One region of the Trichocoleus sp. DQ-A1 genome, then DNA from elsewhere that is predicted to be linked to it. Evidence: predicted binding sites of a transcription regulator. Region 1 holds the regulator's gene; each other region holds the start of a gene.
What was found. Region 1 encodes NtcA, which controls nitrogen genes in cyanobacteria. Its sites were predicted from a motif close to TTTGTANNNNNNNNTACAAA; they were not measured.
Positions count from the first base shown of each region.

Region 2: a site for NtcA is predicted at 2,624-2,643, ahead of NDI33_RS16970 (P-II family nitrogen regulator). Genes of this name have one in related genera too.
Region 3: a site for NtcA is predicted at 2,192-2,211, ahead of NDI33_RS18445 (DUF3155 domain-containing protein). Genes of this name have one in related genera too.
Region 4: a site for NtcA is predicted at 1,686-1,705, ahead of NDI33_RS01555 (ammonium transporter). Genes of this name have one in related genera too.

Region 1 is NZ_JAMPKE010000043.1:36,277-40,729, forward strand. It holds gene NDI33_RS24895 (pre-16S rRNA-processing nuclease YqgF) at 1-291, opposite strand, end outside; gene NDI33_RS24900 (DUF3084 domain-containing protein) at 366-1,967, opposite strand; gene ntcA (global nitrogen regulator NtcA) at 2,213-2,884, opposite strand; gene fabI (enoyl-ACP reductase FabI) at 3,264-4,040, shown strand; gene hisB (imidazoleglycerol-phosphate dehydratase HisB) at 4,194-4,453, shown strand, end outside.
Region 2 is NZ_JAMPKE010000017.1:51,226-55,678, forward strand. It holds gene ftsZ (cell division protein FtsZ) at 1-268, shown strand, start outside; gene NDI33_RS16955 (hypothetical protein) at 359-484, opposite strand; gene thiD (bifunctional hydroxymethylpyrimidine kinase/phosphomethylpyrimidine kinase) at 787-1,614, shown strand; gene NDI33_RS16965 (DUF3450 domain-containing protein) at 1,768-2,397, shown strand; gene NDI33_RS16970 (P-II family nitrogen regulator) at 2,752-3,090, shown strand; gene rdgB (RdgB/HAM1 family non-canonical purine NTP pyrophosphatase) at 3,274-3,855, opposite strand; gene NDI33_RS16980 (hypothetical protein) at 4,118-4,453, shown strand, end outside.
Region 3 is NZ_JAMPKE010000020.1:70,271-74,723, forward strand. It holds gene NDI33_RS18440 (GAF domain-containing sensor histidine kinase) at 297-1,796, opposite strand; gene NDI33_RS18445 (DUF3155 domain-containing protein) at 2,240-2,560, shown strand; gene NDI33_RS18450 (IS982 family transposase) at 2,672-3,550, opposite strand; gene NDI33_RS18455 (cofactor assembly of complex C subunit B) at 3,700-4,233, opposite strand; gene NDI33_RS18460 (PadR family transcriptional regulator) at 4,334-4,453, opposite strand, start outside.
Region 4 is NZ_JAMPKE010000001.1:347,129-351,581, forward strand. It holds gene amt (ammonium transporter) at 1-1,530, shown strand, start outside; gene NDI33_RS01555 (ammonium transporter) at 1,779-3,266, shown strand; gene NDI33_RS01560 (SGNH/GDSL hydrolase family protein) at 3,359-4,225, shown strand; gene NDI33_RS01565 (4-hydroxy-3-methylbut-2-enyl diphosphate reductase) at 4,325-4,453, shown strand, end outside.

The sequences.
Region 1 (4,453 bases):
TTGGGGAGGGTACATTTGCCAATAGCGATCGCGTGCTTCCAATGTACTGTAGCGCTCATCTACCAGGACAATTGGCACCGACGTTGGAAATTGCTGAAGTTTCTTTTTCCAACTTTTGGAAGTGGTTTGATCGCCCATCACCAGAGTATCAATTGGGTACTCTTCACATAAGTCAAGGATCGTTGCGATCGCTGCTTCTGCTGGTACAACCTGGTGGTAATGCAGAGAATTGTCTTTCCCCACTACGGCTAAACCACACTTATCGCGCCCTGGATCGAACCCTAAAATCATCTGAATTGGCTAATCGCTAATTTACAAATGGTTAATTGCCATTAGTCATCATCTCATCACTAATGACTAATAAATTACATCCTGACCACAACTTCTCCGTCTTCAACCGCCTCCAAATTTAATTTCATGGGTCCGGCAATATAGGCGTCCTCAGCCACGACCGCTTTCAGAGAAATCGGCTTATTGTGCTTTTTCAACTGCTCGATAAACCGAATCAAGCTAACAATTCGATTATCGCCAACCTGAACTGTATCGCCCAAAATCCCCGCGCGAGTAGCTCGGAACTGGGATGCTCCAAGCAGCAGGTCAATCCGCTGCCGAATTTGTTGGTCGGTCATGTTTGAAGGATCGGCAGATGTCGTTGCTACGACTTCACCAGTGCGGAATACAACTTGATTGGGTGCGGCGTCTGCAAAGACTTGTACCTGCTTTTCTCCCTGGACATAGTTACCAGCCGAAAAAACTCGGACTACATAGTTTCGACCATCCTGAATCTGGTTGATCAGTTGCTCTACTTGTGCCTCTGTAATTTGCACGACCCGTTCGTTCGCCACCTTGTTGAGACCGGGTTGGGTCGCTTTAATCGCTGTCCGATTCGCTTCCCGTAACAGCTGCTCAATGACCTGTCGGGCTGCGGCTGGCTCGACAATACGAAAAACGCCAGCCGCCAGAACCTGACCGCGCAGCAGTGCCAGACTACCCTGACGCAAAGTTTGATAAGACTGGTAATACTGTTCTAAGGTTGCCACTTCCTGCTCTAGGGAAGCTTGTTGTTTTTCGAGTTCTTTAAGGCGATTTTCTCGCTGGGCAATCACCTCATCTCGTTGAGAAATTTTGTTGTCAAGTAGAGATAAGGCTTTGTCTCGCTGGGCAATTTGCTCATCGCGATCGCTCAGGCTCTTCCGAAAGGCAGCAAGTTTCTCATCAAGTTCGACAAGGGCTTGATCCCGCTTGAGAATTTGCTCATCGCGTTGGCTAATTGCTCGGTCTTGCTGGGCAATTTTTTGGTCGCGCTGAGTCACTTTCGCTTTGAATTCAGTAATTTCAGCTCTGACTTGATTTCGCTGCTGGAGCAATTCTTGGCGTTCTGCTTGAAGTTGTTGGATTTCCGAACGTAGCGTCTTCGCTTGCCCAGAGACAGAGGTCAGCTGTTTTTGGGTTTGCTGAAAGCTGCTGGCGACCCGACTCAGTTCGCTTTGAGTTTGATTTAGTTGCGCCTCCGTCTGGCCTTGTTTAGCCAGCGCAGCTGCCAAAGATCGATTAATCGCATCTAAGCGCTGCTGAGCGACAGATTGCTGGGTGCGAGCTTGAGCGAGTTCCTTTTCGACTTGCTCTTTTTGGGCGGCGGTTTTAGCAAGTTCGCTTTCGGTTTTCCGTTTCTGCTCGTTCGCTTTAGCAATATCCTTACTTGCTGTCTTGAGTTTTTTCTGCACTTCTTGAAGTCTAAAAACTCCAATCCGCAATTGTTCGCTGGTCGCGAAGATGATTGTTAGTGTTGAGGCAGAAATCGTTAGCCCCGTCAGAATCGTTACCAAAACAGCTGTTTTGCGGGGACGCAGATTGAACAACGACAGGCGTGCTTTTCCCACGCGCGTGCCAATGCGATCGCCTACCGTTGCGATGACGCTTCCCAACACTAAAATAGACAAAATTAGGAAGAGCGCACTGTCGGTCATTGTCTGCTACAGTCATTCCAGTTACAGCCTATCGCATTGCAGGCTAGAGAAAGGGTTAACAGGAATTAAAGATCGAAGGTGAAATCGGAAAGGTTAAAGGTTGGAAGGTTGAAAACTATCCGCTTAAAACCTGAGACCTTTTAACTCAACCCCGACTAAATGTTAAAACTTGATAACCTGCTGAGCTACCATACCGTTTTAACCGACAACCTAACCGACAACCTGACCAGAGCCTCTAGCTGTTTTCAAGTAAACTGCTGACTCAGTGTAACTGGGTTGTGTACCGTAATTTTTTTCTTGTGGATAGAAATCATTTTTTCCTCCCGCAAATCTCCCAGTAAGCGGGTGACTGTTACCCTAGTGGAGCCAATTGCTTCAGCGATCGCTTGGTGAGAAAGCTTCAGATCGATCGTAATTCCATTGGCGGTAGGAACGCCAAAATCACGGCACAGAATCAACAGAAAACTCACCAAGCGCGATCCCATATCTCGGTGAGCTAATGTCTCAATCATCATTTCTGTTTGCAAAATGCGCGAAGAAAGCCCCCGCAGCATCAACATCGATAGCTCTGGATTATCCTTGAGCGATTGCTCTACCTGATCGATCGGTGCCGAAAGCAGCTCCACTGGCGTAAATGCTACAGCGTGATAAAACCGATCCGAACGATGCCCTGTAATTAAGGACAGTACTCCAAAAACGCTGTTTTCTCGCAGCAGCGCCACGGTAATTTCTTCCCCAGCTTCATACACGCGAGACAGCTTTACTGCACCTTTGAGCAAAAAGTATACCCGTTCAGCCGGGTCTCCTGGGAAAAAGATCGTCTTGCCCCGCTCAAAAGTTTCCACCACGGGTGGAAACGCCCCACCTCCCAGTTGACGGAACACAGCTGCTAGCGGTCTATCTTGCGTCACTGCCACTTCCTTTTTCCTAAATGCTGCCCTACAGACTTCTGCAACTTTCTGTCGGAGGAACTTTAACCATAGCAAAACAACTATGAGAGTTTTCTGACATTAGACACAGATAAACTGACTTCCAAGCGGTTTTTGTGCTATTTGATACAAAATTTTAAAGTAGTTTCCCCGGCTACCTTCTTTAGTTCTCTCCCTGCTCAAGGCAAGTAAGATTATGACGGAAAATGTTGATATCTTGACAGTATCTGCGCTATCGGGTGGGATGCATGGTGAGTAAGGAGGCACGCTCCTTACCCGTACTAGACAGCCTTGCTCCGGGCGATCGCGATCTTGAATACTCCCCTAAATCGGATATCCTCTAATATTGCCTTCAAAATCGACATTTATGCTAGATTTAACCGGAAAAAACGCCCTTGTCACCGGCATTGCCAACAATCGATCGATCGCCTGGGGGATTGCTCAGCAACTGCACCAAGCGGGTGCGAATCTAGGAGTAACTTACCTGCCAGACGACCGAGGCCGCTTTGAAAAAAAAGTGGCAGAGTTGGTAGAACCCCTCAACCCCAGCTTATTTTTACCCTGCGATGTCCAGAATGAGACCCAAATTCAGTCTACATTTGACGCCATCCGCGATAAGTGGGGCAAGCTAGACATCGTGATCCATTGTCTTGCTTTTGCGAACAAGGAAGATTTATCAGGTGATTTTAGTACCACTACTCGTGCTGGCTTCACCCAAGCTCTAGAAATTAGTACCTATTCGCTGGTACAACTTGCTGGGTCAGCAAAACCACTGATGACAGAAGGTGGCAGCATTGTCACGCTGACTTATCTAGGCGGCGTTAAGGTGATCCCCAACTACAACGTGATGGGAATTGCCAAGTCTGGACTGGAAATGAGTGTCCGTTACCTGGCATCTGAATTAGGACCGCAGAATATTCGCGTGAATGCAATTTCGGCGGGTCCCATCCGTACTTTGGCATCGTCGGCGGTAGGTGGCATTCTGGATATGATCCATCACGTTGAGGAAGTGGCACCGCTGCGACGCACTGTAACTCAGAAAGAAGTGGGAAATGCGGCTGCTTTCTTGTGTAGCGATTTGGCAAGTGGCATTACAGGTCAGGTGCTGTATGTCGATGCGGGATACGAGATTATGGGGATGTAAAAAGAATCAAACATTAAAAATTAAAAATTAAAAAGCAAAGATTCTGCTAATTTTTAATTTTTAATTTTGCATTTTTAAGGCTTTCGCGTCTCCCAAATGCTCAGTAACGTAGGATAATAAACTTAACTTTATTTTCTTGAGTGAGCATCTGCGATGCAGGCACGCGATCGCCAATTTACACCTTCTCCAAGCATTGAACAGCTTTTGTCTCCTCGCATGGCAAGGGTTCCCCGCAAGACGGGCGAAACGGATGTTATCGTCACCGTCAAATTAGACGGGAATGGCACTTGCAATGCAAAAACTGGCATTCCGTTTTTAGACCATATGCTGCATCAAATCGCCTCTCACAGCCTGATTGATTTGGATGTAGCCGCGACGGGAGACTTGGAAATTGATGACCACCATACCAATGA
Region 2 (4,453 bases), on a different contig from region 1:
GGTCGATCCGAATGCGAATATCATTTTCGGGGCAGTGATTGATGACCGGATGCAAGGTGAGGTAAGAATTACCGTCATTGCGACTGGATTTAGCGGGGAAACTCAGTCTACACCGGCGGCGAGGGAGGCACGCACTTCTAGACAGCCACAGCGACCCATTGCACCGTCACCCGTTCCTCCTTCTACCCCCACGTTTGAGCCTAAACCTCAACAAGGTGGAGGATTGGATATTCCGGAATTTCTCCAAAGACGGCGTCCGCAACGCTAGAAGAATTAAAAATTAAAAATGGAACACTTCCTTTTTAATTTTTAATTGATGCGTGGGCAATCCAGCCTTAGTTAGCAGGGTGCGAAATTCTTACAAACTTCCACGAAGCCGATTGAATTCGGTAGAAGTTCCGAAGTCAATGATTACCTGTCCCAAAAGTGGGTAGACTTGACTGATTACGGGAGCGATCGCTACATCCATGCTCTCACGCCGCACGAATTTCCCCTCCTAAACTGGAAATCAGTGCGGCTCATCGTATATTTCCTCTAATTAGGTCTTTAGGCACATAACTCAGTTCTACTCGCTTCTCAAGGGCAGCATTGCAATAATTTGCCGACTCATCGGCAAATTGTAAATTGAGCAGCACTCGATTTGCAGCAATTTGTAAAATCTAATCATTCAATTCAATTTAGATTGGGATTGGTTTCATCAAAATTTAGAGTAAAAGTAATTGTTAGTAGTCCTTAATTTGCGGGTATTAACTAATTACCCATTTCTCTTACCCATTCCTCATTCCTATGACCGTTAAAAACCCTTCAAGCGTACCTGTTGCTCTCACAATTGCCGGTTCTGATAGCGGCGGCGGTGCTGGCATTCAGGCCGATTTACGGACATTTGCCTTTCACTGCGTTCACGGCACCAGTGCCATTACTTGCGTGACAGCGCAGAATACGCTGGGAGTGACGCGGGTGGATGCTTTACCGACAGCAGCAATTGTCGCCCAGATTGAGGCTGTGGTGACGGATATTGGCGTCCAAGCAGCGAAAACGGGGATGTTGTTGAATGGGGAGATTATTGCGGCTGTAGCGCAAGCTGTGGAAGCTTTCAAACTGGACAAATTAGTCGTCGATCCCGTCATGGTATCGCGCACGGGTGCCCAGCTGATTGACAATGACGCTGTGGCAACGTTGAGGGATGTCTTAATCCCCAAAGCAGCGATTGTGACCCCCAACCGCTACGAAGCTCAATTACTGAGCGGATTGCCGATTCATACCTTGGATGATATGCGCTCTGCTGCCCAACGGATTTATCATTTTGGAGGTGGTGCGGCTGTATTAGTGAAAGGAGGCGGAATGGAGGGGAATCTACGCGGCATCGATATCTGGTTCGATGGGCACCATCTGGAAACCTTGAAAACCGCAACCGTAGAGACGACCAATACTCACGGCACAGGGTGTACGCTCAGTAGCGCGATCGCGGCTAATCTAGCCTTGGGCAAAGATCGGTGGTCTGCGGTTCAAAAAGCCAAAGATTATGTCACCACTGCTCTAAAATACGCTTTAGCCATTGGTCAGGGTCAAGGGCCAGTGGGACACTTTTTTCCCCTCCTACAATCGGAGAATTAAAACAATCGGAGAATACAAAGGTTATAGCAATGACACCGTAAAGATCGATTGGGGCACATTCCTAGTTGATTAAATAGCAAATTTGTTAAAAAATGGCTGTCAGAGTCGCCTCACTTTCCATTATTGTTGCCTTACCAAACTTAAACTAAATCCATGATGTCTAATCCCTCGACCCGCTCGCCAATGCAAAATGCTTATATTTCTGAGCAGACTCCCCAAAGCCCAATGAATACCTACCGTCCCTCAGTGCCAATTTCGGTTTACAAAGAACTCTCAGCAGAGTTACAAACAGCGCAAGCGATGCTGGACTCGCTGAATTCCCAAAATCAGCAGTTAGCCAAAGAAAATCAACAGCTGCGCCAAGAAATCGAAAAAGTTGTTCAGTCAGCTTTGCACGCACAACAGGTAGTAACTTCGTTTCCCTCCGGGGGTCGAGTTGAAGTTCCCCCTCCCCCCATTGAACCGGAAATTCGGACTGCACCAAACGCAACACCTAAGCGGCGTCCTCCGCAGCCTCCTCGTCCTCCTCGTTCGGCTGCGATCGCTCCGCCAGTGGAAGTTCTACCTCCTTCCCCTCCCAAAGCGGAACCAGCACCATTACCTGATTTTTCAGAAAGCTTGGTAATCGAACAAGAAGAAGGTCGGTATCGTCGCCCAACTCAGCCAGAGCGTTCCGCAGATGTGAGTGGCTGGTGGTTAATCATCGTCATCTTTTTGATTGTGGCGACAGCGTTTGGCACTGGCTTTTTGATTGTGCGTCCGCTTTTGAATAATAGTCGTTGAGCTTGCTGGTTGACGGCTGAAAGATTAACTCTGCTAGGAGTCGGAAGAACCGGGTGCATCTGCCTGGAACAACCGCTTTGATACAAATGGGGAAAATATTTCCAAACCCGCGCATCTTCACTGTACTCTCTAGTCAACGATGTCTAGTTAACGAGTCAGCGATATCTAGAGAAACCTGTTAGTTAGGGTTGGCACAATGGATGCCTCTGGTAGGAGTGAAGAGCAATATGTATCATATAATACAAAAATCTTTGTTTGAGCAGTGATAAAACATAGCCGCCGCTTTACGAGTACCTTTGGTTGTACAAATTGATTGTACAGATCAAATCCAGAACGAACTGAGGAGTTAGAAGCTTGAAAAAAGTTGAAGCGATTATCCGGCCTTTTAAACTCGACGAAGTTAAAATTGCGCTAGTCAATGCGGGAATTGTGGGAATGACCGTTTCTGAAGTCCGAGGATTTGGGCGGCAGAAAGGCCAAACCGAACGTTATCGCGGTTCCGAGTACACGGTTGAGTTTCTGCAAAAACTTAAAGTAGAGATCGTTGTTGAAGACAGCCAGGTTGATATGGTGATTGAGAAAATCATTGCCGCTGCCCGAACGGGTGAAATCGGTGATGGTAAGATTTTTGTCAGCCCGGTAGAGCAGGTCATCAGAATTCGGACGGGGGAAAAGAATCTGGAAGCTGTCTAAGTCAGGACTGAGGACTGAGGACTGAGGACTGAGGACTGAGGACTGAGGGCTGAGGACTGAGGACTGAGGACTGAGGACTGAGTCATCAAGGTTAGAGGTCAGGAGTCATTAAAAATCAGAAATTAGAATTTTTGGCGATCGCAAAATTCTGATTTCTGGTTGCTGGATTTCTAACTTCTGGACTCAATCCTCAGTCTTTAAGGTCTGTAGCTGGGGTAAGAGAATTTTAAAAGCTTGACCGCGATGGCTCCACTGGCGCTTCAACTCAGGAGTCATTTCCGCAAAGGTCATTTGCTCTTTGGGAACGTAAAAAATCGGATCGTAGCCGAATCCTCCCGTACCGCGAGGGGCGTGGAGAATTTCGCCGCGGCAAACTCCTTCGGCTTGCAGGGCGATCGCGCCATCGGGACGAGCGATCGCGATCGCACACACAAATTGGGCTTCCCGATTCAGTTCGTTGCCGAGTTCATTCAACAGGCGTTCAATTCGAGCGGGGTCGGTTTTGCCGTAACGAGCGGAATAAATACCAGGTGCGCCCTCTAAGGCGTCTACTTCCAAGCCAGAATCATCTGCGATCGCCCACTCTCCAGTCGCCTCTGCCACCTGGGATGCCTTCAGACAAGCGTTAGCCATGAAGGTGTCACCCGATTCCTCAATCTCCAGTTCCTCTGGCTTCAGGGTCAATTCCCAGCCAAATCCGCTTAAATACTTCTGCATCTCTCGCAGCTTGCCTGGATTTCCCGTAGCGACTACCAACACAGTCATCGCGATCGCTCCCTTGCTGGAATAAATACACACCTACACGATTATAGAAACCTGTTTTTGCAGAAGTTAAATTTTTTGGCTGGCGATCGCTATCTGAAACTTGTAAAAAATCACCCATTCAGGTGAACGAAACAGCGGAACTAACTCGCACGATAGCAGCGTCAAGCGTTTTATCTGCTATATGCATTCGATGAGCGTTGGAGTGCCGCTCGTCTCACCTAACACGCTCTCCGCTTGCAAAAACAACTCTATTGAGGTTTCTATGAGACAGATTTTCAAAAATCACTCCAAACCCGTAAACTCTGGTAAAACAGTTCACCAATCCGATCGGGTTTTTGCCGCTTTAGTTCTAACTGGCATCTTGTCTTTAGGCGCAGGTCTGACACTGTTACAAACCGCATTTGCTGCCCCAGCCGGACTTTCTGAGTCTATCACCAGACTGGTTAAGGTTAAAGACCAGAAAGTTGGGCAAAATCTTGACCGTAAGCAAGCTAATCGCTTACCGCCTCGGATTGCTAACGCTGTTCGTCAAGATTTGTCGCGTCAAACTGGCATCGCTCCGGGAAAGCTCAAAATTACTCAGTTTAGTCAGGAAACT
Region 3 (4,453 bases), on a different contig from region 1:
CAATTCTATTTGACTAGCGATCGCTTCATTCCTAAGCAGATAGGCACAAAGAAATAAGCATTTTCTAAACCCGGTTTCTAGAAGGAACCGGGTTTTTAATTCTAAATGGCGTCTTATCGCAATCCTATTTGAGTTGTGAGATGCCAGCAGTTCAGATGCCCGACTTCTCCAAGAAGTCGGGCATCTCGTCTTCACAAATCATTGATGAGTGCTATACCATGCAGACCCATCGCCCCAGATAAGTAATCGTATTACCAATTACCAGCTCAAATACAAATAAATGGAAGAGCAACTTATCAAACTTCATCCTCGCCCTTTAAGGCTTCAGTTGGTAACCAGACAATAAAGGTCGTTCCGGGTCCTTGAGTGTGGGGAATACTCCGCTCGAGCCAGTTGCGTTCGGCGGGGCTAATGACTTCAATTTCGCCCTGCATTTGTTCTACTAAATCTCTCGCGATCGCTAAACCCAATCCACTCCCCGGAATCTCAGTTTCTGCCTGGACGCCTCGGTAATGTCGCTCAAACAAATGCTCTTTATCTTGCACGGGAATGCCAGGGCCAGTATCGCTAATTGCGATCGCCTGAAAATCTCCTTGAGAAGTATGTCGTTGATTTCCTGCCTGAATGTAAACTTGCCCACCCGCCGGGGTATATTTCAAAGCATTGTCAATCAGATTGCTTAGCACTTCGCGCAGCACTTTGGCATTGGCTTGTACTGGCGGCAAATTCGGAGGAATTTCTGCTAATAAAGCCAGATTTTTTTCTTGGGCGATCGCGCTGGATGTCACCACTAGCGGTTCCAAAACTTTCGCCACCGAGCAGGATTCCAATGCCAGCGCTCTCGTCGGAATTGTTTGAGGCTCCAATCCCAAGGGAGAGTAGAGATTTCCTAAATCTTCACCTTTTCGGGGAAGCGGACAGGACGGGGCAATCGGCACCGGAACTGCATCGTAAGAACGATCCGCGATTTGCCCGTACAAAGGCACTAACTCTCCTTCGTCCATATCTACTGCCCGATCGAACTGTAGAAGCAACTCTTGCAAGCGATCGCTTTCACGCACGATGCTGTTAGCAACTTCGCGGTTCGCATCTCCGGGTACCAATCGTCTGAGGAGCAACTTGCCAAACGTCCGTAAGGCGGTCATGGGATTGCGAAACTGATGTATCAGATCGTCCATGAGATCGCGCTGTTGAGCCTGAAGATGACGTTGCTGACTCAGTTGTTGCTCAAACCATTGGGAACGCCGATCCAGAATACAAGCGCTCGCCAGTGTATCGGCAATCCGTTCAATCGCGGTTCGTTCCCGCTGGTTCCAAGGTCTATCTTCACGAGCTGTCACCAGCAACCCCATCACCACACCTTCATGCAACAAAGGCACCACAATTTGGCGCGAGGAGCTACTCAGGTCAGCATCGGCGAAGAGCGATCGCTGGAGGGGCGATGTCCCCGTCTTTGCCTGCAATTCATCAATCGTTTCTTCTTTCCCGACTTCAGCCGCCGATTCCGTTGAACCCGTCTCAGAAACCGCATCGGACTCCTGAGGAACCGGAGATGCCGCTGACAATAACCGAGGAATGGATGCCAACGGTCGATCGGAAAATCCCAAAGCCGAAATCTCATCCGTTTCCCATTCCACCGCTGTCTGTGGGTAAGCAACAACCGGCCTTAGCTTAGTTGGGACGCCCTCTACCAGTTCTTCCGTTAAATACACAACACTCAAGGCAGCTTCCAGTCCTTGAGTTAATAGTGCTACTTGTGATTGGCACAAAGTTATGAATTCTGAACTGGTAGACATAGACACATTCGCTTATACTTGGGTACTTGACAGCGAGGAAAATTGCATTCATCGGCTCGGGTTTTCTTCCGTCGATCCTGACACGCAATTGCGCTGAAGCGGCAAAGGTCGTGCAAAAACCTCATTTTTGTTTCTTTTTATTACAAAAATTTTAGCGAGCTTTCATGATAGTTTGGTTAGGAAATTGCTTCCAAACTGGCTAAATTTTGTCAAGGTCGAATAAATATAGCCCTTTATACGCTATATCTAGGCTCTAGTTTGGACAAGCTTGCATATATAGCGTCTATTGCCCGTTCTGCTGCTGTCGATTTTAATTTCTGAGGGCTGTAATGTTTGTATCAATCGGTAAAAAGCGGTTGATATTTTGAACTCAAACCGATATACTTGCGACGGTTTTTGTATCTATCATTACAACTGTCAGAATTAAAGGGGAGGTAAGGAGGTTGGCTAGAAGACGCAAGCGGAAAAGTCGCCGTCGCCAGGAAGGACGTAGAATTTTAGAGCATGTCCCTCAGTATAGTATTGAAAGTGGCGAAGATAAACCAGTCACCGCCGCGCGAAAGTTTATTCAAACCGAAGGAATCCTTCCGCCTGCTTTGCTGCTCGTGAAGCGGAACGAACACACCACAGATCGGTACTTTTGGGCGGAAAAGGGGCTATTTGGTGCCCAATATGTTGAAGAAAATCATTTTCTGTTTCCTAGCCTTAGGATAATCGACAATCCTGTGGAAAAGCCTACCCTCGCCGCTGTTCGTAGCAGCTGAAGTTTTAGGCATTAAACGTGAAAACTCGGTTATAGGGGCGGTTTGCGAACCGCCCCTATTGTTTTATAGGAGGAATTTTGAATTTTTCCTTCTAATTAACCTGAGTTCGGGTTAAGCAGCTTGAGGCAAAGTGAAATCCAGATTGAGTGAAGGCTTCTTTGGCTGATGACAATAAGCAATCAATCCGCAGAGGATATTCACCATAAAGTTGACCGGGCTGCGATGCCTGGAATGTTCAATCTGAGAAATATTCTTCAGTTGGTCAATGATAGTTTCAATAATCGACCGTTTGCGGGAGAGTAACTTGTCACTTAAGCGCATCAAGCGGTTCTTCATGTTGCGTTTAGGCTTGGCAAAGAATTCAATGCCATAGGCTTGAAAAAGTGTTTGAGCTAGGGCATGAGAGACATAGCCTCGGTCTGCAAAAACTTTGCCAAAGAGGCCTTTAAGCAGCTCTGGAACAGGCTTACGGTCATCAATATTGCCAGGGGTGAGGGTGAAGTTGAGCAGCTCTCCACACTCATTGACTACCAGATGCAGCTTGAAGCCAAAGAACCAATCGACTGAGGTTTTGCCTCTTGCTGCCAGATTGGAAAATACTCGATGTCGTGGGATACGACGATTGTGGCAAACCTTGAGGCTAGTGGCATCGATGAAGCTGATGCCAGTACACTCCCCAAAACAGTGCTTGAGGTAAATGCACAATGGCAGTAGGGCCGAAGGCATCCATTCCACAAATCGGTTATAGCTCACCAATGACGGGAAAGCGTCTTTCCAGTACATACTGACGTGCTGGAGGTAGTAAGCCTTGAAGTTGCGGTAGTGCTGTTGGTGAAAAGCGACTAAGATGGTCATGATTTCACTTAGACTCAAGGCGCGAGAGCGCACTCGTTGCTGAACCCCCTGCCCTAGTAGAGAAGCTCGCCACTGGGGTTCAAAGTGTTGGCAGAAATCATCGATATTGCAGAAAAGTTCTTCTAGACTAATCATGGGAGAGGCTTGCTGAATGATGGTTTTGACAACTTTTAGCTTACACAGCCCCTCCCTTTCTTATCCCGAACTCAGGTTAATTAAAATTCTTTTGGATTCACAAACTGACCAGGTTTTGGAATTTTTTAAGATTTTTAGCCAGAGAGTTGTCATTCGCAAGGCTTTAATTGCAGTTCCTGTTGCAATTGAGCCAATTCATCACGATGGGCGATGACAGTTATTAAACTTCTGGTCTCTTTTTCGACACCTGCAAATGTTTCCACCTTCAGGGAAACTTGTTCGCTGCGTCCAGCTTTTTTCCAGTAAAAAACGCCAGCGGCTGGTGAAAGGAGAACCAAACCTAGAAAGATTTTAGCGAATTGGGGAAATAAAATTGCTAAAATCAACGCCAAACAAAGAAAGCCACAAAAAGCTAATAAGCTCAGAAAAATTGCCAAAAACCAGCTGGGGCGGACAAAGCCTTGGAATGTAACTTGATTTTGCTTTGCATCCACCGCCGCAATCCGGTAAGCACGCCGATCGAAATATTGTTGCAATTGAATTAAAATTGATTCTTCTGGTTGCTCCGCAATCAGTTTCACTTGTTGCGTTCGATCCTTAGCGGAGGCTCGAATAAAGAAAAATAGACCGACTGCTAACAACAGTGTTAGCAGAAATGTTGAAAAGAGAATTGTCGTATTCACGAATTTCTAGATAGGACAATGGAAAATAGGCTCTTGTCCAAGAGATACAAGATCGCCTATAACCTATAGCCTATCGCAAGAGAGCTTCTTTGGGATTGGCTCAGATGGCTTGAGATTCTCTCATTGTGTATTCATCCCAAAGGCGAGCCAGGTCATGAGCCTGTTCCAGACACTCTGGGCGAATTTGATACATTCGACGAGGTCTTCCTCTGCCTTCCAC
Region 4 (4,453 bases), on a different contig from region 1:
CCCCGGACTGCCACGATGTTTAAGCAGTTGCAAATTGCCATTAAGCGGCTGACTCCAAGTTGGCAAGCTTGCATTCCTATCGCCATTTTGATTGTGATGGTGTGGGGTTATGCAGCAGTCGCCCAGGATGCTCCGGCGGCTGAGGGGCCGACAACAGCCGAGTTGAAGGTAGCGCTAGACACCCTATGGGTAGCGATCGCGGCTTTCCTGGTGTTTTTCATGAATGCTGGCTTTTGTATGCTAGAAACTGGCTTCTGCCGCCAGAAAAACGCGGTCAACGTTCTCGCCAAAAACTTGATTGTGTTTGCTCTAGCAACCGTCGCGTTTTGGGCGATTGGTTTTGGCTTGATGTTCGGGGACGGCAATCCTTTCATTGGTTTGAGCGGGTGGTTTTTGAGCGGAGCCGATAACAGCCCTGCCACCAACGATGCCTATCAAGGTGTTTTTGGCTCTCTGAAATGGGCTGGCGTTCCCTTAGCTGCTAAGTTTTTGTTTCAGCTAGTATTTGCCGGAACAGCCGCCACGATTGTTTCTGGAGCGGTTGCAGAACGAATTAAGTTTGTTGACTTCTTAATCTTCAGCCTCTTACTCGTCGGGATTGCCTACCCGCTCACCGGACACTGGGTCTGGGGCGGTGGCTGGCTGCAAACCAGAGGTTTCTGGGATTTCGCGGGTTGCACGGTCGTTCACTCAGTGGGTGGCTGGGCTGCTTTGATGGGAGCCGCATTCTTAGGGCCACGGCTTGGTAAATATCAAGATGGGCAAAGCGTTGCTTTCCCTGGTCATAACCTGAGCATTGCCACCTTGGGCACTTTGATTCTCTGGTTGGGCTGGTTTGGTTTCAACCCTGGCTCCACAATGGCTGCCGATCCAAACGCCATTACTCACATTGCCCTGACAACCAACATGGGGGGTGCTGCGGGTGGAATTGCCGCTACCATTACAGCTTGGTTGTACCTGGGTAAGCCGGATCTGTCGATGATTATCAACGGCATTTTGGCTGGCTTAGTTTCGGTGACAGCTTCCTGTGCTTTTATCAGCATTGGCAGTTCTTTGATCATCGGTTTGGTTGGCGGAGTATTAGTCGTTTTCGCTGTCACTCTCTTTGACAAAATCAAAATTGATGACCCGGTGGGCGCGACCTCAGTTCACCTGGTTTGTGGTATCTGGGGGACTCTGGCAGTGGGTTTATTTGCTGCTGGCCCTGGTGTCTATTCCTGGTACGGTGAGGGTCTTGGCCCAACCAAGGGGTTATTGCTCGGTGGTGGTCTCGGACAGTTGATCACTCAACTGATTGGTATTGTCACAGTGGGAGGCATAACCGTTCTACTCAGTACAATCTTCTGGCTGGCGTTGAAAGCGACCCTCGGTATCCGAGTCACTCCAGAAGAGGAGTTTGAAGGTTTGGATATCGGAGAACATGGCATGGAAGCTTACAGTGGATTCCTTAAGGAAGGAAGCTCTGCTGGGTTTTCTGATACTGGTAAGCATGGTGGAATGCCGACTCCGCCCGGTGAATATGTCAAGTAACGACAGATAAACCAAAAGAAAGCATTTTGTTCTTTTGAGTTTTCTCCTTTCCCCATAGAGTCCGCCCTATTCCCAACTCTATAGAGTTGCGAGTAGGGCGGATTTCATTTTTGTCGTCTATCTGTGGGTGAAATATTTATGGGCAACTCCGCTAATTTGTATACTTTGATACAGAATTGACCTGATTGAAATTGGTGCAATCAGATTCATTTGCTTAACAAAGCGATCGCGTTGATGGAACCAAATCAGTGATCAAGAAAGTTCTCATTACTTGGATACTGGCGCTGTGTCTTCTGGGTGGCCCAATGGTAGGAAATGCGCTTGCCCAAGACGCATCGCCTTCGGTGAGTCCTTCCCCGGAATTGTCCGCTCCCGCAACGGTTCCTGGGGAACCAACCGATGCTTCGCGTCAGGAAGCATCGCCAGCGGTGGCTGAGGCTCCGAAAATCGACACAGGCGATACCGCATTTATGCTAATTTCATCAGCCCTAGTGCTGCTGATGACGCCTGGGTTAGCTTTTTTCTATGGCGGATTAGTGCGATCGCGCAACGTCCTCAACACCATTATGATGAGCTTCATCCTCATGGGAGTTGTCGGCGTTACCTGGACTCTGTGGGGCTATAGCCTCGCCTTTGCACCCACTTCCTTGACCCCTGGAGCCGATCCTCCTTTCAGTGCCAATCCCTTCATTGGCAGCCTGAACTGGCTATTTTTGAATAACGTCGCCTTCGACCAACCCGATCCGGTCGGTTACGCTGGCACGATTCCCCATCAAGTGTTCATGGTTTACCAGATGATGTTTGCCATCATCACTCCAGCCCTAATTTCTGGGGCTATCGTGGAGCGGATGAGTTTCAAGGCATACTTCTGGTTCATCCTGCTTTGGTCTACCTTTATCTACTCTCCCTTAGCTCACTGGGTTTGGGGCAAAGGCTGGATCGGTACATTTGGAGCCTTAGATTTTGCTGGAGGAACCGTCGTACACATCAGCTCTGGCGTCTCTGCTGTCGTCGCCGCTTGGGTGATTGGGCCGCGAAAAAGCTTCATGGTGACACCACACGCACCCCATAACGTGCCTTACGTGCTACTCGGAATCGGTATGCTCTGGTTTGGCTGGTTTGGCTTTAATGCCGGGAGTGCTTTAACAGCAGGTTCCCTAGCAGCGGTAGCTTTCGTCGCCACAATGGTCGCTGCGGCAGCCGGCGGTCTCACTTGGGTCATCCTGGAATGGCTACTCAGAGGCAAACCGACAGCAATTGGCATTGCCAGCGGTTTCCTCGGCGGACTGGTTGGCGTGACCCCGGCAGCCGGATACGTGAATCCGCTCGGAGCCATCTTCATCGGTTCCGTTACCTCTGTTTGCTGTTTCTTTGCCGTCAGTCTCCGAGCCAAGTTGCAGTTTGACGATTCTTTGGATACCTTTCCTATCCACGGCGTTGGCGGGACGATAGGGGCGCTTCTGACGGGTCTGGTTGCGACGACAACCGTTAACTCAGCAGGAGACAACGGTTTATTTTTCGGCAATCCCGTCCAATTATGGGAACAGATTGTCGGTGTCTTAGCAACTTATGTGTTTGCCGGGGTGGGCACTTTTGCTATCCTCAAACTTTTAAGTTTGGCGATGGATTTGCGAGTCAAACCTAACGCTGAAGACCAAGGTTTAGACATCAACGAGCATGGTGAAGAAGGTTATGGAGAGGATTTTGCCACTGGACTGAGCTTCAAAGGCGAATAATTGGCAATTTCCATTGGCAGCTAGGCGATCGCTCGATTTGTGGATGCTAGCAATTTAAGATTAAATTCAACCTGTGCTGAATCTGATTTAGTGTGTCCACTCGCTCGAAAACCTTTCTTCCGGCTTGGGCGCTTTTGTCCCTAGCTACCAACGGGTTGCTGATGCTAACAGTAATTTTGTTGCTGAATCGGGATCGGTGGCTATCAGCTAGGTTACAAGCTAGCGATGCTACCTCTGTAGAGCCGATCCCAGAAGACGTCTCTACCAGCCTGCTGACGAAAACACTACCTTCCACACCCGCGTTAGGGCCGCGCCACCAGCTGAATTACGCTCAGTGGGTGACGCTGCTCAGGCAAGAAGCGGAGGTAGCCGCAACCAAAAATCCCAAACATTTAACCGTACTGGCTGGGGATTCGCTCAGTCTGTGGTTTCCTTCGGAGCTATTGCCAACAGAGCGCACTTGGCTCAATCAAGGAATTTCTGGAGATACTTCGGGGGGTTTGCTCAACCGATTGGATGTGTTGGACGAAACTCAGCCGGAAACGATCTTGGTGATGATTGGCATTAACGACCTGATCCGAGGGGTGGGGGATCGGAGAATTCTGGCGAACCAGCGACAGATTATCCGCTATCTGCGACGGGTTCATCCCCAAGCACAGATTGTTGTGCAGTCGATTTTGCCCCACGGCGGTAAAAAGTCAACCTGGGTGGGACGCGATCGCCTGATTGCTATCCCTAGCAGTCGCATCCGCGAACTAAACCGACAACTGGGCGCGATCGCTCGTTCGGAATCTGTCAGCTATCTCGATCTCTATCCCCTGTTTGCCGATAGTAACGGCAATATACAGCCCGAACTGACGACGGATGGCTTGCACCTAAGTCCCCAAGGCTATGTTATTTGGCGCTATGCCCTTCAATTCTTCATGCAGGTGGAAACAGAACCCAGCAAAGCCAATTAAAAATTCCTGGCTTTGACTTTGCTGGGTAACGCCAGCTGAGCGTCCAGGCATTTTATGATCGACGAGGAGAACCACCAGAATGAGAGAGGAAACGGCTGCATGGATACAAAAGCCTTCAAACGGTCATTAAACAGTTCTGAGAACTACCATCGCAAGGGCTTTGGTCATCAAGAGGAAGTCGCTGGTGTCCTCAAATCCGAGTATCAGAGCCATCTCATTCAGGAAATT